3 regions of the Peribacillus suis genome follow, and region 1 is predicted to be linked to each of the others. Evidence: a T-box and tRNA genes for the amino acid it is inferred to sense, from the RefSeq annotation. Region 1 holds a T-box; the other regions hold tRNA genes.
The links. A T-box is a leader RNA that pairs with one kind of tRNA and senses whether it is charged. The one in region 1 lies ahead of pheS (phenylalanine--tRNA ligase subunit alpha), so its partner is inferred to be a tRNA-Phe.
Positions count from the first base shown of each region.

Region 2: it encodes a tRNA-Phe, which carries the amino acid that the T-box ahead of pheS (phenylalanine--tRNA ligase subunit alpha) is inferred to sense. The anticodon was not compared.
Region 3: it encodes a tRNA-Phe, which carries the amino acid that the T-box ahead of pheS (phenylalanine--tRNA ligase subunit alpha) is inferred to sense. The anticodon was not compared.

Region 1 covers NZ_CM182019.1:2,966,188-2,972,672, reverse strand. The annotation lists gene AC503W_RS14495 (YsnF/AvaK domain-containing protein) at 1-466, shown strand, start outside; gene AC503W_RS14490 (general stress protein) at 637-1,440, shown strand; gene sspI (small acid-soluble spore protein SspI) at 1,470-1,679, opposite strand; gene AC503W_RS14480 (TrmH family RNA methyltransferase) at 1,803-2,561, shown strand; T-box leader at 2,606-2,848, shown strand; gene pheS (phenylalanine--tRNA ligase subunit alpha) at 2,909-3,949, shown strand; gene pheT (phenylalanine--tRNA ligase subunit beta) at 3,978-6,392, shown strand.
Region 2 covers NZ_CM182019.1:741,899-748,383, forward strand. The annotation lists rRNA gene AC503W_RS03565 (23S ribosomal RNA) at 1-1,760, shown strand, start outside; rRNA gene rrf (5S ribosomal RNA) at 1,884-1,999, shown strand; tRNA gene AC503W_RS03575 (tRNA-Asn) at 2,009-2,083, shown strand; tRNA gene AC503W_RS03580 (tRNA-Ser) at 2,088-2,179, shown strand; tRNA gene AC503W_RS03585 (tRNA-Glu) at 2,190-2,264, shown strand; tRNA gene AC503W_RS03590 (tRNA-Val) at 2,280-2,355, shown strand; tRNA gene AC503W_RS03595 (tRNA-Met) at 2,441-2,514, shown strand; tRNA gene AC503W_RS03600 (tRNA-Asp) at 2,520-2,595, shown strand; tRNA gene AC503W_RS03605 (tRNA-Phe) at 2,609-2,684, shown strand; tRNA gene AC503W_RS03610 (tRNA-Thr) at 2,692-2,767, shown strand; tRNA gene AC503W_RS03615 (tRNA-Tyr) at 2,780-2,863, shown strand; tRNA gene AC503W_RS03620 (tRNA-Trp) at 2,870-2,943, shown strand; tRNA gene AC503W_RS03625 (tRNA-His) at 2,958-3,033, shown strand; tRNA gene AC503W_RS03630 (tRNA-Gln) at 3,072-3,146, shown strand; tRNA gene AC503W_RS03635 (tRNA-Gly) at 3,150-3,224, shown strand; tRNA gene AC503W_RS03640 (tRNA-Cys) at 3,233-3,306, shown strand; tRNA gene AC503W_RS03645 (tRNA-Leu) at 3,316-3,396, shown strand; gene AC503W_RS03650 (methyl-accepting chemotaxis protein) at 3,809-4,633, shown strand; gene AC503W_RS03655 (S8 family peptidase) at 4,945-6,485, shown strand, end outside.
Region 3 covers NZ_CM182019.1:3,612,627-3,619,111, forward strand. The annotation lists gene hxlA (3-hexulose-6-phosphate synthase) at 45-677, shown strand; gene hxlB (6-phospho-3-hexuloisomerase) at 686-1,243, shown strand; gene AC503W_RS17665 (ABC transporter permease) at 1,681-2,151, shown strand; tRNA gene AC503W_RS17670 (tRNA-Glu) at 2,250-2,321, opposite strand; tRNA gene AC503W_RS17675 (tRNA-Ser) at 2,325-2,415, opposite strand; tRNA gene AC503W_RS17680 (tRNA-Asn) at 2,417-2,491, opposite strand; tRNA gene AC503W_RS17685 (tRNA-Ile) at 2,503-2,579, opposite strand; tRNA gene AC503W_RS17690 (tRNA-Gly) at 2,584-2,657, opposite strand; tRNA gene AC503W_RS17695 (tRNA-His) at 2,662-2,737, opposite strand; tRNA gene AC503W_RS17700 (tRNA-Phe) at 2,756-2,831, opposite strand; tRNA gene AC503W_RS17705 (tRNA-Asp) at 2,839-2,914, opposite strand; tRNA gene AC503W_RS17710 (tRNA-Met) at 2,921-2,994, opposite strand; tRNA gene AC503W_RS17715 (tRNA-Ser) at 3,098-3,190, opposite strand; tRNA gene AC503W_RS17720 (tRNA-Ile) at 3,212-3,288, opposite strand; tRNA gene AC503W_RS17725 (tRNA-Met) at 3,299-3,375, opposite strand; tRNA gene AC503W_RS17730 (tRNA-Ala) at 3,408-3,483, opposite strand; tRNA gene AC503W_RS17735 (tRNA-Pro) at 3,502-3,578, opposite strand; tRNA gene AC503W_RS17740 (tRNA-Arg) at 3,589-3,665, opposite strand; tRNA gene AC503W_RS17745 (tRNA-Leu) at 3,675-3,763, opposite strand; tRNA gene AC503W_RS17750 (tRNA-Gly) at 3,776-3,850, opposite strand; tRNA gene AC503W_RS17755 (tRNA-Leu) at 3,859-3,940, opposite strand; tRNA gene AC503W_RS17760 (tRNA-Lys) at 3,953-4,025, opposite strand; tRNA gene AC503W_RS17765 (tRNA-Thr) at 4,047-4,122, opposite strand; tRNA gene AC503W_RS17770 (tRNA-Val) at 4,138-4,213, opposite strand; rRNA gene rrf (5S ribosomal RNA) at 4,224-4,339, opposite strand; rRNA gene AC503W_RS17780 (23S ribosomal RNA) at 4,459-6,485, opposite strand, start outside.

The sequences.
Region 1 (6,485 bases):
GAAGGAACAGCAAAAAACCATTAATGTTCCGGTTGAGCACGAAGAAGTAACGATTGAACGTCGGCCTGTTACAGGTAGAGAAAGCGGACTGGAAGCAGGAAGCATTAAAGATGGGGAAACTGTAAGAATTCCAGTTGTTGAGGAAAAATTGGAAGTGACCAAAAAACCGGTGGTCACTGATGAAATTGTCATCAAGAAACAAGTGGTACAAGATACTGAACAAGTTCAGGATACTCTTAAAAAAGAAGATATCCAGCTTGATAGTAGTGATTCATCCATCGTACGTGAAAAAAATCTAGGTGAAACGACCAAGAGAGATGCTTTAAATAAAACGGATTCAGTGAAGAATCGCGATTCTCTCAATACCGGAAGAGTCAATACTGGGGTCAATACCGGAGTAGGGCATGACCCATTAGAAGAAAAGAGAAATGTGAAAACCCTTGAAGAACAACAAAAACTTCGTTAAGGGATTAATAGAGAATGATCTGCCGTTTACGAGACGGCAGGTCTTTTTTTAGGTGCATGACGAGTGGAATTAAATCCTTATCGACTGGCTAGAGCTTGATTTTTGTTTAATTTTGGGTGGTAAGGGTATAACAAGATTAAATAGTAATGCTACAAAAGGAGGAATAATTCATGGGAAAAACATTGCATGGTGTTTATGATTCTAGTTCCGAAGCAAACAAGGAAATCCAGGCGCTTCATTTAAAAGGATGGGATAGTGAGAAAATCACCGTAATCGCGAATAAAAAAGAAGATGTGGCTTTTGTGAACAATAGCCAGAATGAGGACGTCGATATTATCACGAACCAGGATGATGATTCATTCGTAGAAAAAGTGAAACACTTCTTCTTGAATGAAGGATCCGGTGATATCAGAAATCGTTTAGGGAATCTGGGTTTAGCCGATAGTGAAGCCACGGCTTATATAAATGAAGTTGAAGCCGGGAAGTTCTTGATTCTTCTTGACGACGAGACCCCAATAGAGACCGAAGATCATATTACCTCCCAAGAGAATAACCCACTTAAAACCGGTATCGTGAATAATCCGGATCCGAATCTTTTCCCGGAAACGACGGCGAATGCCTATCAAGCAAGTGAAGTAGAGGCACAGCCAGGTAAAGGCGAAGAGCTTCATGGAAATTCAACCAACATCTATGATAATCAAGAGATGGGATCGAATCGGGCACAGGAGAAGGAGATGAAGTCGAATTCCACGGAGCAGTATAAGAAGCCAAGACCAGAGGATTATGAGGGAACGATAGCGAGCGATCCCCATGCAGATCCGTTTTCCGCTGACACCAAACATTCACTGGATGTAGGAGACGCACTGAATCGGACCACGGCTCCCGGGGACGGAAAGGTGCCACAAGATAGCGATGAGAACCCTGACTTAACGGACCCATACATCAAAAATCGCATTAATACGGATCACTTATGAGCCGAAAAAATAACAGCCGTGGATGGCTGTTATTTTTTTAATCCAGATTCAAGAGCCGTAATCATTTCCTGCTTTTCCTGTTCGGATGAATTTTCCCAGATGACTTCGAATAATACGCCAAGACCTGGTAGCATTTTTTCCTCACCATTTTGAATCGCATCGACTATCGTATCCTCTAGCTGTTCTTGCGTATTTCCGGATACATTCTGAATAATGGCATTGCGTAAATTTAAATTCATGATTTTTCCTCCTCTAACACATAATGACTCACATCACTAGCATTTCACAAACAGGCATTCAATATGTATACGAATTACGTTATAATAGGATAATTAGCGTGAAATATTAAAGGAGCGTTTACCTTGAAATATATTGAGTCTGTAAAAAACCCTCAGGTGAAGCAGTGGAAAAAATTATTAACCAAAAAAGAACGGGATAAAACCGGTACATATTTAGTAGAAGGTTTTCATCTTGTTGAAGAAGCATTGAAGGCAGAAATCGTCATGGAAGTAATCGTAAATGAAGAAACAGAAATGCCGGCCCATTTTTCGCTTGAAGGCACGGATGTCATCTATGTGAAAACTGATATCATGAAGGCGATTTGCGATACGGAGAGCCCACAAGGAATAGCCGCTGTCTGTGAACAGAAAACCATGAGCATGTCTTCCATCAATCCGGACAAACTACTGTTGATCGATGCGGTGCAAGATCCAGGCAATATCGGCACGATGATCCGGACAGCTGATGCAGCCGGAATCGATGCTGTCATTCTAGGAGAAGGGTGTGCCGATTTGTATAATCCGAAAGTGGTCCGTTCCACGCAGGGAAGCCTGTTTCATATGCCGGTGGTTAAAGGGAATCTTTCCGAGATCATTGATGAACTGAAGCAACAAGGCATGCCGGTTTATGGCACGGCCTTAGAAGGTGGCTCGCCCTTTGAAGAGGTGGAAAGGTCTTCGCGATTTGCACTGCTCGTCGGTAATGAAGGCCAAGGAGTTTCCAAGGAATTATTGGCGAAAACGACGAAAAACCTTTATATTCCGATTTACGGGAAAAGTGAATCACTGAATGTCGGGATCGCGGCCGGTATTTTAATGTACTATTTAAGAAAATCAATTTGAAACGGCCGTTCATTTATAATATAATGAAACAGAATTTTATAATGAAAACAACAATGACAAAGAGTAGTAACTTAAGACATCCATAACCAGGGAAAAAATGCCGTGACTGAAAGCATTTTTATGGCACTGCTTAAGGGAATTCACCTTTCGAGTTGGCATTGGGAAGACAGAGTGTCTGAAAAATGTTCCGGTGAAGAGCCGTTATTTTTTATGAGTGAGTGCTTCATGCTTTTTAGCAGATAGCACTAATAAGGGTGGTACCGCGATACATAAACCTCGTCCCTTTCTGGGAGTGGGGTTTTTTTGTGTTCATTTTTACAAAAGGAAAACTAAAGGAGGAAGACATGATGCAGGAACGTTTACTAGAACTGCAGGAAGAAGCGTTGCAAAAAGTTGCCGCAGCTTCCGAACTAAAAGAACTGAATGAAGTCCGTGTTGCTTATTTAGGGAAAAAAGGGCCGATTACAGAGGTATTACGCGGAATGGGGAAATTATCAGCTGAGGAACGTCCGAAAATCGGAGCGCTAGCTAATGAGGTCCGTGGAGCCATCGCGTCGAAAATCGAGGAAAAACAAGCGGCATTAGAAACAGCTGCCGTTAATAAGAAGCTTGCAACAGAAACGATTGACGTGACATTACCAGGCCGTCCGGTTAAGAAAGGAAATCTTCATCCATTAACACGGGTCGTCGAGGAAATTGAAGACCTATTCATCGGTATGGGATACACAGTGGCTGAAGGTCCTGAAGTCGAAACGGACTATTACAACTTTGAGGCATTGAACTTGCCGAAGAGCCATCCAGCACGTGATATGCAAGATTCATTCTACATAACGGATGAGATTTTGATGCGTACCCACACGTCTCCAGTACAAGCAAGAACGATGGAAAAACATAAAGGCCAAGGTCCGGTTAAAATCATTTGTCCAGGTAAAGTGTATCGTCGTGATAATGATGACGCAACGCACTCGCATCAATTCCAGCAAATTGAAGGCTTGGTCATCGATGAAAACATCAGCATGAGCGACCTGAAAGGAACACTTGATGTATTTGCTAAGAAAGTATTCGGCCAAGACCGGGAAATCCGTCTTCGTCCAAGTTTCTTCCCTTTCACGGAGCCATCAGTAGAGGTGGATATCTCATGTAAAATCTGTGGCGGTAAAGGTTGTAATGTATGTAAACAAACAGGATGGATTGAAGTGCTGGGTGGAGGAATCGTTCATCCGAATGTCCTTGAAATGGCTGGATTCGATTCGAAGAAATACTCCGGATTCGCTTTTGGAATCGGTGTAGAACGGATCGCGATGCTAAAATACGGCGTGGATGATATCCGTCACTTCTATACAAACGATGTTCGTTTCTTAAAACAATTCCATCATCATGAAGCATAAATTTTAATTTGAAAGAGGAGGACCTACCATGTTTGTATCATATAAATGGTTGCAGGAATATGTAGACCTTTCCGGCATCAATGCAACTGAGCTTGCGGATAAAATCACGAAGAGCGGCATTGAGGTTGAAGGGGTAGAAAAGAAAAGTGAAGGGCTTAAAGGGATTGTCATCGGACACGTACTAGAACGCGAACAGCATCCGAATGCCGATAAACTGAATAAATGCCTGGTTGATATTGGAGCGGAGGCCCCTGTACAAATCGTCTGTGGAGCCCCGAACGTGGATAAAGGCCAAAAAGTAGCCGTAGCGACTGTTGGCGCTGTACTTCCAGGTAACTTTAAAATCAAGAAAGCCAAGCTTCGTGGAGAAGAATCTCACGGAATGATTTGCTCGCTTCAAGAATTAGGTTTCGAATCCAAGATTGTATCTAAAGATTATGCAACAGGCATTTTTGTATTCCCTAATGATGTGGAAGTTGGCAAAGATGCACTAGAAGAACTTGGTTTAAGCGATGAAGTGCTGGAACTTGGTTTAACGCCAAACCGATCAGATGCTTTAAGCATGCTGGGTGTTGCTTATGAAGTCGGGGCCATTCTTGGTCGTGATGTGAAATGGCCAGTCATCGAAAAAGAAGAAGCAACGGAAAAAGCCACTGATTATATTAACATCAAAGTGGAAGCAAAAGAAGATAATCCATTATACATCGCTAAAATCATCAAGGACGTAAAAGTAGGTCCATCTCCACTCTGGATGCAGACCCGCCTTATGTCAGCAGGCATTCGTCCGCATAACAACGTGGTCGATATTACGAATTACATTTTACTTGAATATGGTCAGCCACTACATGCCTTTGATTATGATCGTTTGGGTTCAAAGGAAATTGTCATCCGTAAAGCGAACGAAGCAGAAAAGATCGTTACTTTGGATGAAACGGAACGTACATTATCGCCAGATCATCTGGTCATCACGAACGGCACCGAGCCAGTTGCGATTGCAGGAGTAATGGGCGGGGTAAACTCAGAAGTGAAGAATGATACAACGACCGTCATTATCGAAAGTGCTTATTTTGCCGGGACGGTTGTACGTAAAGCTTCGAAAGATCATGGGTTACGTAGTGAAGCAAGTGCCCGTTTTGAAAAGGGTGTCGATCCAGCTCGCGTGCGTGAAGCTGGAGAACGTGCAGCTCAATTGATTGCACAATATGCAGGCGGAACGATTCTACAAGGAACGGCAGAGGTTGATGAACTGACAATGGAGCCGGCTGTCATTAGCATTACCCTTGAAAAAATCAATACGCTTCTTGGCACGGATATGTCTGTTTCTGAAGTGGAATCCATTTTCAAACGTCTTCAATTTGGAGTGGCTCTGGACAATGAAACGTTCACGATCACCGTTCCTACACGCCGTGGAGATATTACGATTGAAGCGGATTTAGTGGAAGAAGCTGCCCGTCTTTACGGATATGACAACATTCCAGCAACATTGCCGGTTGGTGCCGCGACTCCTGGCCAATTGACGGATTATCAAATGAAACGTCGTAAAGTCCGCCGTACCCTTGAAGGAGCAGGACTGTATCAAGCGGTTACGTATTCGTTGACAAGCGAGGACAAAGCGGCTCAATTTGCATTGAACGCCCGTGATTCCATCCGTTTGGCCATGCCGATGAGTGAAGAACGGAGCCAGTTGCGTTTAAGCATCGTTCCACAATTATTAGAAGTCGTGAAATATAATAATGCTCGCCAGCTTGACTCACTTGCTCTATATGAAATTGGTTCTGTCTTCTTCAAAAAAGACAATCAAGAGCTTCCTGAAGAGAAAGAGCATGTAGCTGGAGTTATTACAGGGTTATGGGAATCTCAACCTTGGCAAGGGGAAAAGAAATCGGTTGATTTCTATGTAGCAAAAGGCGTGATCGAAGCAATTTTCGATACGCTGGGGTTAACTGATCAAATCAGCTATCGCCAAGCGGAAATCAAAGATATGCATCCAGGACGGACAGCGGAAGTACTATTACATGGTGAAGTAATCGGCTTCATCGGCCAAGTGCATCCAACCGTTCAAAAGGATTTGGATATTAAGGAAACATACATCTTCGAACTTTCATTCAAAGCTATGGCTGAAGCGGAAGTGGCGCCGATTGCGTATCAAACGATCCCACGCTATCCATCGACCACACGCGATATCGCGTTAGTAGTCGAGCAAGCAGCGAAAGCCGGCGACATCCAAAATATTATTTTGGAAGCGGGTGGCAAGTTATTGAAAGAAGTCAGTATCTTTGACTTATACGAAGGTGAAAAAATGGAAGAAGGCAAGAAATCTATCGCTTTCTCATTGAAATACTTCGATCCGGAACGTACATTGACGGACGAGGATATCACCAAAGCGCATGAAAAAGTGCTTGCAGCGGTTAAAGAAAAAGCCGGAGCAGAATTACGAGGATAAGATCGCATCAAAAAAGGCAGCCTCCTGACATTTCAGGAGGCTGTTTTTCTGGGTGTAACGCCTTCGATTGACAGCATGCAAATTTAAAAGAAG
Region 2 (6,485 bases), 2.0 Mb from region 1:
ATGTACCGGGGCTAAACGTATCACCGAAGCTGTGGATTGACACCGTATGGTGTCGATGGTAGGAGAGCGTTCTAAGGGCGTTGAAGTCAGACCGTAAGGACTGGTGGAGCGCTTAGAAGTGAGAATGCCGGTATGAGTAGCGAAAGAAGGGTGAGAATCCCTTCCACCGAATGCCTAAGGTTTCCTGAGGAAGGCTCGTCCGCTCAGGGTTAGTCGGGACCTAAGCCGAGGCCGAAAGGCGTAGGCGATGGACAACAGGTTGATATTCCTGTACCACCTATACATCGTTTGAACGATGGGGGGACGCAGAAGGATAGGGTAAGCGCGCTGTTGGATATGCGCGTCCAAGCAGTTAGGCCGGAAACGAGGCAAATCCCGTTTCCATTAAGGCGGAGCTGTGATGGCGAGGGAAATATAGTACCGAAGTTCCTGATTCCACACTGCCAAGAAAAGCCTCTAGTGAGATGTAAGGTGCCCGTACCGCAAACCGACACAGGTAGGCGAGGAGAGAATCCTAAGGTGTGCGAGAGAACTCTCGTTAAGGAACTCGGCAAAATGACCCCGTAACTTCGGGAGAAGGGGTGCTTTTTAGGGTGAATAGCCCAGAAAAGCCGCAGTGAATAGGCCCAGGCGACTGTTTAGCAAAAACACAGGTCTCTGCGAAGCCGCAAGGCGAAGTATAGGGGCTGACACCTGCCCGGTGCTGGAAGGTTAAGGGGAGAGGTTAGCGCAAGCGAAGCTTTGAACCGAAGCCCCAGTAAACGGCGGCCGTAACTATAACGGTCCTAAGGTAGCGAAATTCCTTGTCGGGTAAGTTCCGACCCGCACGAAAGGTGTAACGATCTGGGCACTGTCTCAACGAGAGACTCGGTGAAATTATAGTACCTGTGAAGATGCAGGTTACCCGCGACAGGACGGAAAGACCCCGTGGAGCTTTACTGCAGCCTGATATTGAATTTTGTTACAGCTTGTACAGGATAGGTAGGAGCCTGAGAAGCCGGAGCGCTAGCTTCGGTGGAGGCGTTGGTGGGATACTACCCTGGCTGTATTGAAATTCTAACCCGCGCCCCTTATCGGGGTGGGAGACAGTGTCAGGTGGGCAGTTTGACTGGGGCGGTCGCCTCCTAAAGAGTAACGGAGGCGCCCAAAGGTTCCCTCAGAATGGTTGGAAATCATTCGCAGAGTGTAAAGGCACAAGGGAGCTTGACTGCGAGACCTACAAGTCGAGCAGGGACGAAAGTCGGGCTTAGTGATCCGGTGGTTCCGCATGGAAGGGCCATCGCTCAACGGATAAAAGCTACCCCGGGGATAACAGGCTTATCTCCCCCAAGAGTCCACATCGACGGGGAGGTTTGGCACCTCGATGTCGGCTCATCGCATCCTGGGGCTGTAGTCGGTCCCAAGGGTTGGGCTGTTCGCCCATTAAAGCGGTACGCGAGCTGGGTTCAGAACGTCGTGAGACAGTTCGGTCCCTATCCGTCGCGGGCGCAGGAAATTTGAGAGGAGCTGTCCTTAGTACGAGAGGACCGGGATGGACGCACCGCTGGTGTACCAGTTGTCTTGCCAAAGGCATAGCTGGGTAGCTACGTGCGGAAGGGATAAGTGCTGAAAGCATCTAAGCATGAAGCCCCCCTCAAGATGAGATTTCCCATGGCGCAAGCTAGTAAGATCCCTGAAAGATGATCAGGTTGATAGGTCAGAGGTGGAAGCGTGGCGACATGTGGAGCTGACTGATACTAATAGATCGAGGACTTAACCAACGCTTTAAAAAGATGAACACCTTCTGATATTATCTAGTTTTGAAGGAATGAAAATTTCTTCTTGCATTTTTTAAAAAAGATGATATAATAATAGATGTCTTGAAAAAATGCTAACCAACAATGTTTGGTGACGATAGCGAAGAGGTCACACCCGTTCCCATTCCGAACACGGCAGTTAAGCTCTTCAGCGCCGATGGTAGTTGGGGGTTTCCCCCTGTGAGAGTAGGACGTCGCCAAGCTTGTATTGTTCCGCAGTAGCTCAGTGGTAGAGCATTCGGCTGTTAACCGAACGGTCGTAGGTTCGAGTCCTACCTGCGGAGCCATATTGGAGAGCTGTCCGAGTGGCCGAAGGAGCACGATTGGAAATCGTGTAGACGGGTAACCCTGTCTCAAGGGTTCAAATCCCTTGCTCTCCGCCATTTAATACCTGGCCCGTTGGTCAAGCGGTTAAGACACCGCCCTTTCACGGCGGTAACACGGGTTCGATTCCCGTACGGGTCACCATTTCGATAACTTATTGGAGGATTAGCTCAGCTGGGAGAGCATCTGCCTTACAAGCAGAGGGTCGGCGGTTCGATCCCGTCATCCTCCACCATTTCTTTTAAAAAGCATCAAGTTGTTTCTTTATGAATGGAACACTTAACACGAAAACTTGAGGCATATAGTAACATTATTATTATCGCGGGGTGGAGCAGTCCGGTAGCTCGTCGGGCTCATAACCCGAAGGTCGCAGGTTCAAATCCTGTCCCCGCAATCTATGGTCCCGTGGTGTAGCGGTTAACATGCCTGCCTGTCACGCAGGAGATCGCGGGTTCGATTCCCGTCGGGACCGCCATTTTTAATTGTTTGGCTCAGTAGCTCAGTCGGTAGAGCAAAGGACTGAAAATCCTTGTGTCGGCGGTTCGATTCCGTCCTGAGCCACCATAGTAGTGCCGGTGTAGCTCAACTGGTAGAGCAACTGACTTGTAATCAGTAGGTTGGGGGTTCAAGTCCTCTTGCCGGCACCATGTTTCATCCGTGGAGGGGTAGCGAAGTGGCTAAACGCGGCGGACTGTAAATCCGCTCCTTCGGGTTCGGCAGTTCGAATCTGCCCCCCTCCACCATCTTACAGGGGTATAGTTTAAAGGTAGAACAGAGGTCTCCAAAACCTCCGGTGTGGGTTCGAGTCCTACTACCCCTGCCAATTTTATTGTTATGGCGATTGTGGCGAAGTGGTTAACGCACCTGATTGTGGTTCAGGCATTCGTGGGTTCGATTCCCATCAGTCGCCCCATTTTCAATAAAATGATGGTATAATGAATATAACATTAATGGGCTATAGCCAAGCGGTAAGGCAACGGATTTTGATTCCGTCATGCGAAGGTTCGATCCCTTCTAGCCCAGCCATATGCGAAAGTAGTTCAGTGGTAGAATACAACCTTGCCAAGGTTGGGGTCGCGGGTTCGAATCCCGTCTTTCGCTCCAAAAATGTTGGCGGCATAGCCAAGCGGTAAGGCAGAGGTCTGCAAAACCTTTATCACCGGTTCAATTCCGGTTGCCGCCTCCAACAAATTTTGCCCGAGTGGTGGAATGGCAGACACGCTGCACTCAAAATGCAGTGCCGCAAGGCGTGCCGGTTCGACCCCGGCCTCGGGTATCATACGGTCGAAGATATGTCATACAAAAAAGATCTCAACTTAACTGTTGAGGTCTTTTTTTTATTTAATAAACATGAGATTTAGATTATACGTCAGAAAGGATGTGAAATACGTCCATTCTCAATTCAGGTTATGCATTCTTCAATTACTTCAGACCGTTCCCCTTACTTGTGATTTACTATGTAATTGGATTATCAAAGATTTGAACCAAAACGTTTTTATATCCGTTTAACAAAGCATTAAAAGCAATACTCTTAGTAAACGATACTTATTGAATTAGGCTGAAACCTTAGGCGGTTTGCCCTGAAATTTTCTAATGACATGCTTAAATTAATAAAGAGTTCAGTATAGGCGTTCTTACCCATTATCCTGTAATATTATTACTAGAAGTAAAACAGGGGGTTTTTGGGTATGGGGATTTCTTTAAGGACTAACATAAGCACTCAAATATTGGATGAAACATCCGTTTTAGCTGCACTGGAGTCAAATTTAGCAATGATAGAATTCAATCTAAATAGAGAAGTAATATGGGTAAATGAAAACTTTGCAATGACCTTGGGATATACAATTGACGAAATGAAAAATATGCAGCATCATCAATTTTGTACAACGGAATTCAGGAATACCCGAGAGTATGAATCATTATGGGTTACCCTCAAAAATGGAAAAAGGTTTCAAGAAAAAATTCAAAGGGTCGGTAAAACCGGGAATCTCCTATGGCTCGAAGCCACCTATATACCCATCCTAAATGAAGAAGGTAAGGTCCATGCTGTTCTTAAAATCGCAACAGATATTACAGAGCGTGAAAACAACACAATAAAAATCATTTCTCAGCTAAAAGATATGCCTGAAAAATTAGTAAATATCGTTGTTGAGAATTCCAATGAGAAAATTCAAGCAGTGGAGTCACTAAAAAAACAAACGGGTTTAATAAGTGATGTATCTAAAATCATACAAACCATCTCTTTCCAAACAAATGTATTGGCCTTAAATGCAGCGATCGAAGCAGCTCGAGTAGGGGAACAAGGTCGAGGTTTTAAAGTTGTTTCAGACGAAGTTAGAAGATTAGCAGGAAATGTTGATAAAGCCATAAAAAATATAAATTCCAATGTAGAAAATATTACTTTAGACGTAGAGAAGGTTAGTGAGATAACAGAAGATTTACAAAAAATAATCATCGACACTCAATCCATATTCAATAAGACGATTGAAAAGTTAGAAGGGATGACTAAATAAATGAGAATGCTAGGTTTCCCTAAACTAAATATTATTAATTTTTAAAAAATGTGAATAAAGAGAAATCATTACTTGATATCATATTGGAGTTATTGAAAATCTCTACAGATTGGCCCTCTTAGTATAGGGCTTTTTTGTTTTCCAAGCTATGAGCTATATCAGGGCATGGGGCTGAATATTGAATCTAGGTATTAGGGATGATACTGCTAGATTTTTCGGAAAAATCATTGACAATGATAATCATTCTCGACTATGATGGTTTGGTGTGGTCCACCACATATACGGTAATGAGTAGGGAGAGAGCTTAATTTATGAGACAGAAAAAAACTTGGCTTCAAACGATGGCAGCAATTACGCTTGCCATATCTGCAATTCTACCAGTTGGTTCAATAGCTTCTGCGGAAGAGGAATCCAAAACAGGGACCGATCAATTAATAGTTAAATATAAAACGAATAAAGCCGCCTTATCAAAAAAACAAATGAAAAACATAGGTGTTGAAGATGTAGAAGAGGAAAATCAACTGGGGCTGTATGATGTAAAAGCTGAAGAAGCAAATACTGCCATTACAAAGCTTGAAAAGATGGATAACGTCGAATATGTTGAAAAAAATGTTACATATAAAACCGCTGAAACTATAGATGTAAATGATACATACTATAAAAATCAATGGAACTTAAGTGCCATCGATGCACAGGGCGCGTGGGAAAACGTCAAGGATAATAGCAATCTAGTAAAAGTAGCTGTGCTAGATACAGGTGTTCAAGGTACACATGAAGACTTAACAGGCCGTGTACTAGAGGGGAAAACATTCGTAGAAGGATATGATTCAGCGTTTCAAGGGGATGACCAAGGTCATGGTACATTCGTATCCGGGATCATTGCCGCGAATGCTAATAATGGAAAAGGGATTTCAGGTATAGCAGGTGAGGAGAATGTCCAAATACTCCCTGTTAAGGTCATGAATAAATTAGGTGTCGGGGATGCCTTCAATATCGCACAAGGTATTGATTATGCAGTTGAGCAAGGTGCTGATGTCATCAATATGAGCATAAGCGGTGAATATAGCGAAACAATAGAAAAGGCCGTAAAGAATGCCGCGGATAAAGGTATCGTGGTTGTAGCTGCTTCAGGTAACGGCGGCGGCAATGCAGATGCATCCTATCCTGCCGCTCTTCCGAATGTCTTATCGGTTGGTGCCATTGCTACAAAAGATCAAGTGTATGAACGCTCGAATTATGGGAGCACTTTAGATATCGTGGCACCAGGCGTCAATGTTTTAAGTACTTCATTACTTGGTGATTTAGGTACGGATGCAGGCCGCTACTCTACAGGTTCTGGTACATCCTATGCTGCTCCACATGTCGCTGCTGTTGCGGCGCTGTATAAGCTCAACCATCCAGAAGCGACTTCGAGTCAAGTCGAGGAAGCACTAACATCAACGGCAATCGATTTGAACGAAGAGGGCTGGGATGAGAAAACGGGCCATGGTAAGCTAAATGCGAAAGCCGCGTTAGCGGACGATGTGGAAACTCCCTCATTAGCATTCGTCTTACCGAAAAAGAATGCGAATGTCGTTGGCACCACGACTGTACAAGTAGCGATTAATGATGCGAATACAAGTAAGACTATTTTCTATACAGACGAAGTAAACGATGGAAATGTCATCGGTGAGGTAAAGACAGCGAGTCAAACCTCGGTGCAATTCAAATGGGATACGACTAAGGTGGCAGACGGGTCACATCAGGTAATTGCCGTTGCACTCGATTCGAATGGTAAAGAACTGTCCCATACTCAAACATCAGTGAAGGTAATGAATGCCCCGCAATCAGGCTACATGTTCACGGTTACGAC
Region 3 (6,485 bases), 650 kb from region 1:
TACTGTGCAACATACTAAAACATACTAGTGGGAGTGAAGGATAAATGGAATTACAATTGGCATTGGACTTAGTAAACATTCAAGAAGGAATTGAATTGGTTAAACAGGTGGAAGAATATATAGATATCGTAGAAATCGGTACACCGGTAGTTATTAATGAAGGGCTTCGGGCTGTTAAAGAAATGAAAGAAGCTTTCCCTTCTTTAAAAGTATTAGCTGACCTTAAAATTATGGATGCAGCCGGTTACGAAGTGATGAAGGCATCTGAAGCTGGCGCTGATATCATCACGATTCTTGGTGCAGCTGAAGACATGTCCATCAAAGGGGCTGTTGAAGAAGCTAAAAAACAAGGCAAAAAAATCCTTGTTGATATGATCGCTGTGAAAGATCTTGAAACACGCGCGAAAGAATTGGATGCATTTGGCGTCGATTACATCTGTGTACACACTGGCTACGATCTTCAAGCTGTTGGAAAAAACTCTTTTGAGGACCTTCAAACGATTAAACGCGTTGTAAAGAATGCAAAAACGGCTATTGCAGGCGGCATAAAATTAGATACACTTCCGGAAGTCATTAAAGTACAACCTGACCTTATCATTGTTGGCGGAGGCATCACTGGACAAGCCGATATTAAAGGGACAGCTGCCCAAATACAAGAATTAATTAAACAAGGCTAATATTTAACATGCAGACTTCACAATATATGGCTAAAATCATACAAGAGCTAAGTCGTTCAGTAGACTTAATAGCTGACGAAGAAGCTGAACAACTGGTTAATCGGATTCTTGAAGCAAAGAAAGTTTTTGTAGCAGGTGCAGGAAGATCCGGGCTGATGGGTAAATCCTTTGCCATGCGAATGATGCATATGGGGATAGATGCATATGTATTAGGTGAAACCGTCACCCCCACCTTCGAAAAAGATGACCTTTTAATCCTTGGAACCGGTTCGGGAGAAACAAAAAGTTTGATTTCCATAGCAGAGAAAGCAACGAATATCGGTGGAACCATTGCGACCGTAACAATTTCCCCCGAATCGACCATTGGAAAATTGGCGGATTTCTCAATAAAGCTGCCTGGTTCACCTAAAGACCAGTCGGAAGGTGATTACCAAACAATCCAACCGATGGGCTCTCTATTTGAGCAGACTCTCTTACTTTTCTTCGATAGCGTCATTTTAAGGATAATGGATAAAAAGGGATTGAATACGAATAAAATGTATGGCCGACACGCAAATCTCGAGTAAAAAGTGAAATATAAAAAGACCGCAAGAAATTCTTCTGAATTTACTTGCGGTCTTTTTTTTTGTAAAAGGATTACAGGCTCCTATATATTCTATAAATTAAGATACCGTCCAGTGACGGAAGACATATTATATGCCCATCCTAATAAAAGGTCTCTTCCTTTAATCAAACTTATAGAAAAAAGACTCCTACGATGTAGCTGACCACCTTATATAGGTTTGATTAGCTTCTTAAGTGTACTCATCTTTTGGGAGTTACTCTATCAATTTAGAGTAATCAATCCTATATTTTTAAGTTCTCCATTGCAAATGGTACAGGTCGGATATCAACTAGCTGTAAGCGGTGTACTTTTGGAAAACTTGGCATTCACACTTAAGAACTTTTCCGTAGGATTCATTCTAGTTGCTTTCGTAGGGATGGGCGTCGGACTAATTACTGGATGGTACAAACCTTTAGGTATAAAGCTTTTGATCCTTTTCTAACCGCAATGCTAGGTACCCCTCGCATTGTCCTACTGCCTTTAATCATGGTATGGATGGGATCCGGATTTTCTAGCAAAGTATTACTCGTCTTTCTCGCAGGTGTATTCGCGATTATTCTCAATACCATGTCCGGTGTACAGAATCTTGACCCCAATCTCACAAGAGTGACAAAGGCTTTCGGAGCTTCTCAGCTTCAAACTTTCCTTACGGTCGCTCTTCCAGGTTCTTTACCCCAAATTGTATCTGGATTACGTGTAGGAATCAGGCAGTTCTTGGTTGGTGTAATTGCTGCTGAAATGTTTGTTTCAACGGGGGGAATAGGCTATTTTATTGCACAGCCTTCAGCGAACTTCAACATTGATAGAGTATTCGTAGGAATAGTAGTGATCATTATGGTAGGAATGCACGTTACGCAATCGGTTAAATAGATAGAAGTATTTTATTAAACATCCGATTAATAAAATACTTCTATAATAAGAAAAAACAGTCATAAAAAAAGAAGCATACTTATGTATGCTTCTTTTTATGACCCGTACGGGAATCGAACCCGTGTTACCGCCGTGAAAGGGCGGTGTCTTAACCGCTTGACCAACGGGCCGAATGGCGGAGAAGGAGGGATTTGAACCCTCGCGCCGCTCGCGCGACCTACACCCTTAGCAGGGGCGCCTCTTCAGCCTCTTGAGTACTTCCCCATGGCTCCGCAGGTAGGACTCGAACCTACGACCGTTCGGTTAACAGCCGAATGCTCTACCACTGAGCTACTGCGGAACAATAAAATATGGTGGGCCTAAATGGACTCGAACCATCGACCTCACGCTTATCAGGCGTGCGCTCTAACCAGCTGAGCTATAGGCCCATATTGGAGCGGGTGAAGGGAATCGAACCCTCATCATCAGCTTGGAAGGCTGAGGTTTTACCACTAAACTACACCCGCGAAATGGGGCGACTGATGGGAATCGAACCCACGAATGCCTGAACCACAATCAGGTGCGTTAACCACTTCGCCACAATCGCCGTAATATGAAATTGTAATGGTGGCTCAGGACGGAATCGAACCGCCGACACAAGGATTTTCAGTCCTTTGCTCTACCGACTGAGCTACTGAGCCTAAAAAATGGCGGTCCCGACGGGAATCGAACCCGCGATCTCCTGCGTGACAGGCAGGCATGTTAACCGCTACACCACGGGACCTAATGATTGCGGGGACAGGATTTGAACCTGCGACCTTCGGGTTATGAGCCCGACGAGCTACCGGACTGCTCCACCCCGCGACGGTAATAATGAATCATTTTGCATCAAGTTTTCATGAATACTGTTTTTTTACTTCCTAATATGTAAGGTTGCTTTAAAACAACTTGTTGCTTTTTAAAAAAATGGAGGAGGTAGAGGGATTCGAACCCCCGCGGGATTTGACTCCCCTGTCGGTTTTCAAGACCGATCCCTTCAGCCGAACTTGGGTATACCTCCGTGGCTAAGAAAAAAATTCTATGGTGGACCTTGTAGGACTCGAACCTACGACCGGACGGTTATGAGCCGTCTGCTCTAACCAGCTGAGCTAAAGGTCCTTATATTTATTGGTAGCGGCGGAGGGGATCGAACCCCCGACCTCACGGGTATGAACCGTACGCTCTAGCCAGCTGAGCTACACCGCCAAAATAATATAAGTTTTCTTTTTTTGAAAAAATGGTGGAGCCTAGCGGGATCGAACCGCTGACCTCCTGCGTGCAAGGCAGGCGCTCTCCCAGCTGAGCTAAGGCCCCATTTCATTAAAAATCACATGGTCGGGAAGACAGGATTCGAACCTGCGACCCCTTGGTCCCAAACCAAGTGCTCTACCAAGCTGAGCTACTTCCCGCAAAAAAACATGGTGCGCCCGGCGGGAGTCGAACCTACAACCTTCTGATTCGTAGTCAGATGCTCTATCCAATTGAGCTACGGGCGCATATTAAGATGGTGCCGAGGACCGGAATCGAACCGGTACGGTAGTCACCTACCGCAGGATTTTAAGTCCTGTGCGTCTGCCAGTTCCGCCACCCCGGCACATACGAAAAGTGGAGCGGAAGACGGGATTCGAACCCGCGACCCCAACCTTGGCAAGGTTGTATTCTACCACTGAACTACTTCCGCATGAATGATGCGGGTGAAGGGACTTGAACCCCCACGCCTTGCGGCGCCAGATCCTAAGTCTGGTGCGTCTGCCAATTCCGCCACACCCGCATGAAAAAGTGATGAGCCATGAAGGATTCGAACCTTCGACCCTCTGATTAAAAGTCAGATGCTCTACCAACTGAGCTAATGGCTCATGCTTGTCTTACTATGAAAATGGTGCCGGCAAGAGGACTTGAACCCCCAACCTACTGATTACAAGTCAGTTGCTCTACCAGTTGAGCTACACCGGCAGGTGTAAAAAATAATGGTGGAGGATGACGGGATCGAACCGCCGACCCTCTGCTTGTAAGGCAGATGCTCTCCCAGCTGAGCTAATCCTCCATATTTATATGCTTGGCGGCGTCCTACTCTCACAGGGGGAAACCCCCAACTACCATCGGCGCTGAAGAGCTTAACTGCCGTGTTCGGAATGGGAACGGGTGTGACCTCTTCGCTATCGCCACCAAACATTGTTAACTTTTTTAGGACATTTACTATTATAGCATATCTCTGAAAAAAAGCAAGAAGAAATTTTCATTCCTTCAAAACTAGATAATATATTAGAAGGTGTTCATTTTTTAAAAGCGTTGGTTAAGTCCTCGATCTATTAGTATCAGTCAGCTCCACATGTCGCCACGCTTCCACCTCTGACCTATCAACCTGATCATCTTTCAGGGATCTTACTAGCTTGCGCCATGGGAAATCTCATCTTGAGGGGGGCTTCATGCTTAGATGCTTTCAGCACTTATCCCTTCCGCACGTAGCTACCCAGCTATGCCTTTGGCAAGACAACTGGTACACCAGCGGTGCGTCCATCCCGGTCCTCTCGTACTAAGGACAGCTCCTCTCAAATTTCCTGCGCCCGCGACGGATAGGGACCGAACTGTCTCACGACGTTCTGAACCCAGCTCGCGTACCGCTTTAATGGGCGAACAGCCCAACCCTTGGGACCGACTACAGCCCCAGGATGCGATGAGCCGACATCGAGGTGCCAAACCTCCCCGTCGATGTGGACTCTTGGGGGAGATAAGCCTGTTATCCCCGGGGTAGCTTTTATCCGTTGAGCGATGGCCCTTCCATGCGGAACCACCGGATCACTAAGCCCGACTTTCGTCCCTGCTCGACTTGTAGGTCTCGCAGTCAAGCTCCCTTGTGCCTTTACACTCTGCGAATGATTTCCAACCATTCTGAGGGAACCTTTGGGCGCCTCCGTTACTCTTTAGGAGGCGACCGCCCCAGTCAAACTGCCCACCTGACACTGTCTCCCACCCCGATAAGGGGCGCGGGTTAGAATTTCAATACAGCCAGGGTAGTATCCCACCAACGCCTCCACCGAAGCTAGCGCTCCGGCTTCTCAGGCTCCTACCTATCCTGTACAAGCTGTAACAAAATTCAATATCAGGCTGCAGTAAAGCTCCACGGGGTCTTTCCGTCCTGTCGCGGGTAACCTGCATCTTCACAGGTACTATAATTTCACCGAGTCTCTCGTTGAGACAGTGCCCAGATCGTTACACCTTTCGTGCGGGTCGGAACTTACCCGACAAGGAATTTCGCTACCTTAGGACCGTTATAGTTACGGCCGCCGTTTACTGGGGCTTCGGTTCAAAGCTTCGCTTGCGCTAACCTCTCCCCTTAACCTTCCAGCACCGGGCAGGTGTCAGCCCCTATACTTCGCCTTGCGGCTTCGCAGAGACCTGTGTTTTTGCTAAACAGTCGCCTGGGCCTATTCACTGCGGCTTTTCTGGGCTATTCACCCTAAAAAGCACCCCTTCTCCCGAAGTTACGGGGTCATTTTGCCGAGTTCCTTAACGAGAGTTCTCTCGCACACCTTAGGATTCTCTCCTCGCCTACCTGTGTCGGTTTGCGGTACGGGCACCTTACATCTCACTAGAGGCTTTTCTTGGCAGTGTGGAATCAGGAACTTCGGTACTATATTTCCCTCGCCATCACAGCTCCGCCTTAATGGAAACGGGATTTGCCTCGTTTCCGGCCTAACTGCTTGGACGCGCATATCCAACAGCGCGCTTACCCTATCCTTCTGCGTCCCCCCATCGTTCAAACGATGTATAGGTGGTACAGGAATATCAACCTGTTGTCCATCGCCTACGCCTTTCGGCCTCGGCTTAGGTCCCGACTAACCCTGAGCGGACGAGCCTTCCTCAGGAAACCTTAGGCATTCGGTGGAAGGGATTCTCACCCTTCTTTCGCTACTCATACCGGCATTCTCACTTCTAAGCGCTCCACCAGTCCTTACGGTCTGACTTCAACGCCCTTAGAACGCTCTCCTACCATCGACACCATACGGTGTCAATCCACAGCTTCGGTGATACGTTTAGCCCCGGTACATTTTCGGCGCGGAGTCACTCGACCAGTGAGCTATTACGCACTCTTTAAATGGTGGCTGCTTCTGAGCCAACATCCTGGTTGTCTAAGCAACTCCACATCCTTTTCCACTTAACGTATACTTTGGGACCTTAGCTGGTGGTCTGGGCTGTTTCCCTTTCGACTACGGATCTTATCACTCGCAGTCTGACTCCCAAGAATAAGTATTTGGCATTCGGAGTTTGACTGAATTCGGTAACCCGTTGGGGGCCCCTAGTCCAATCAGTGCTCT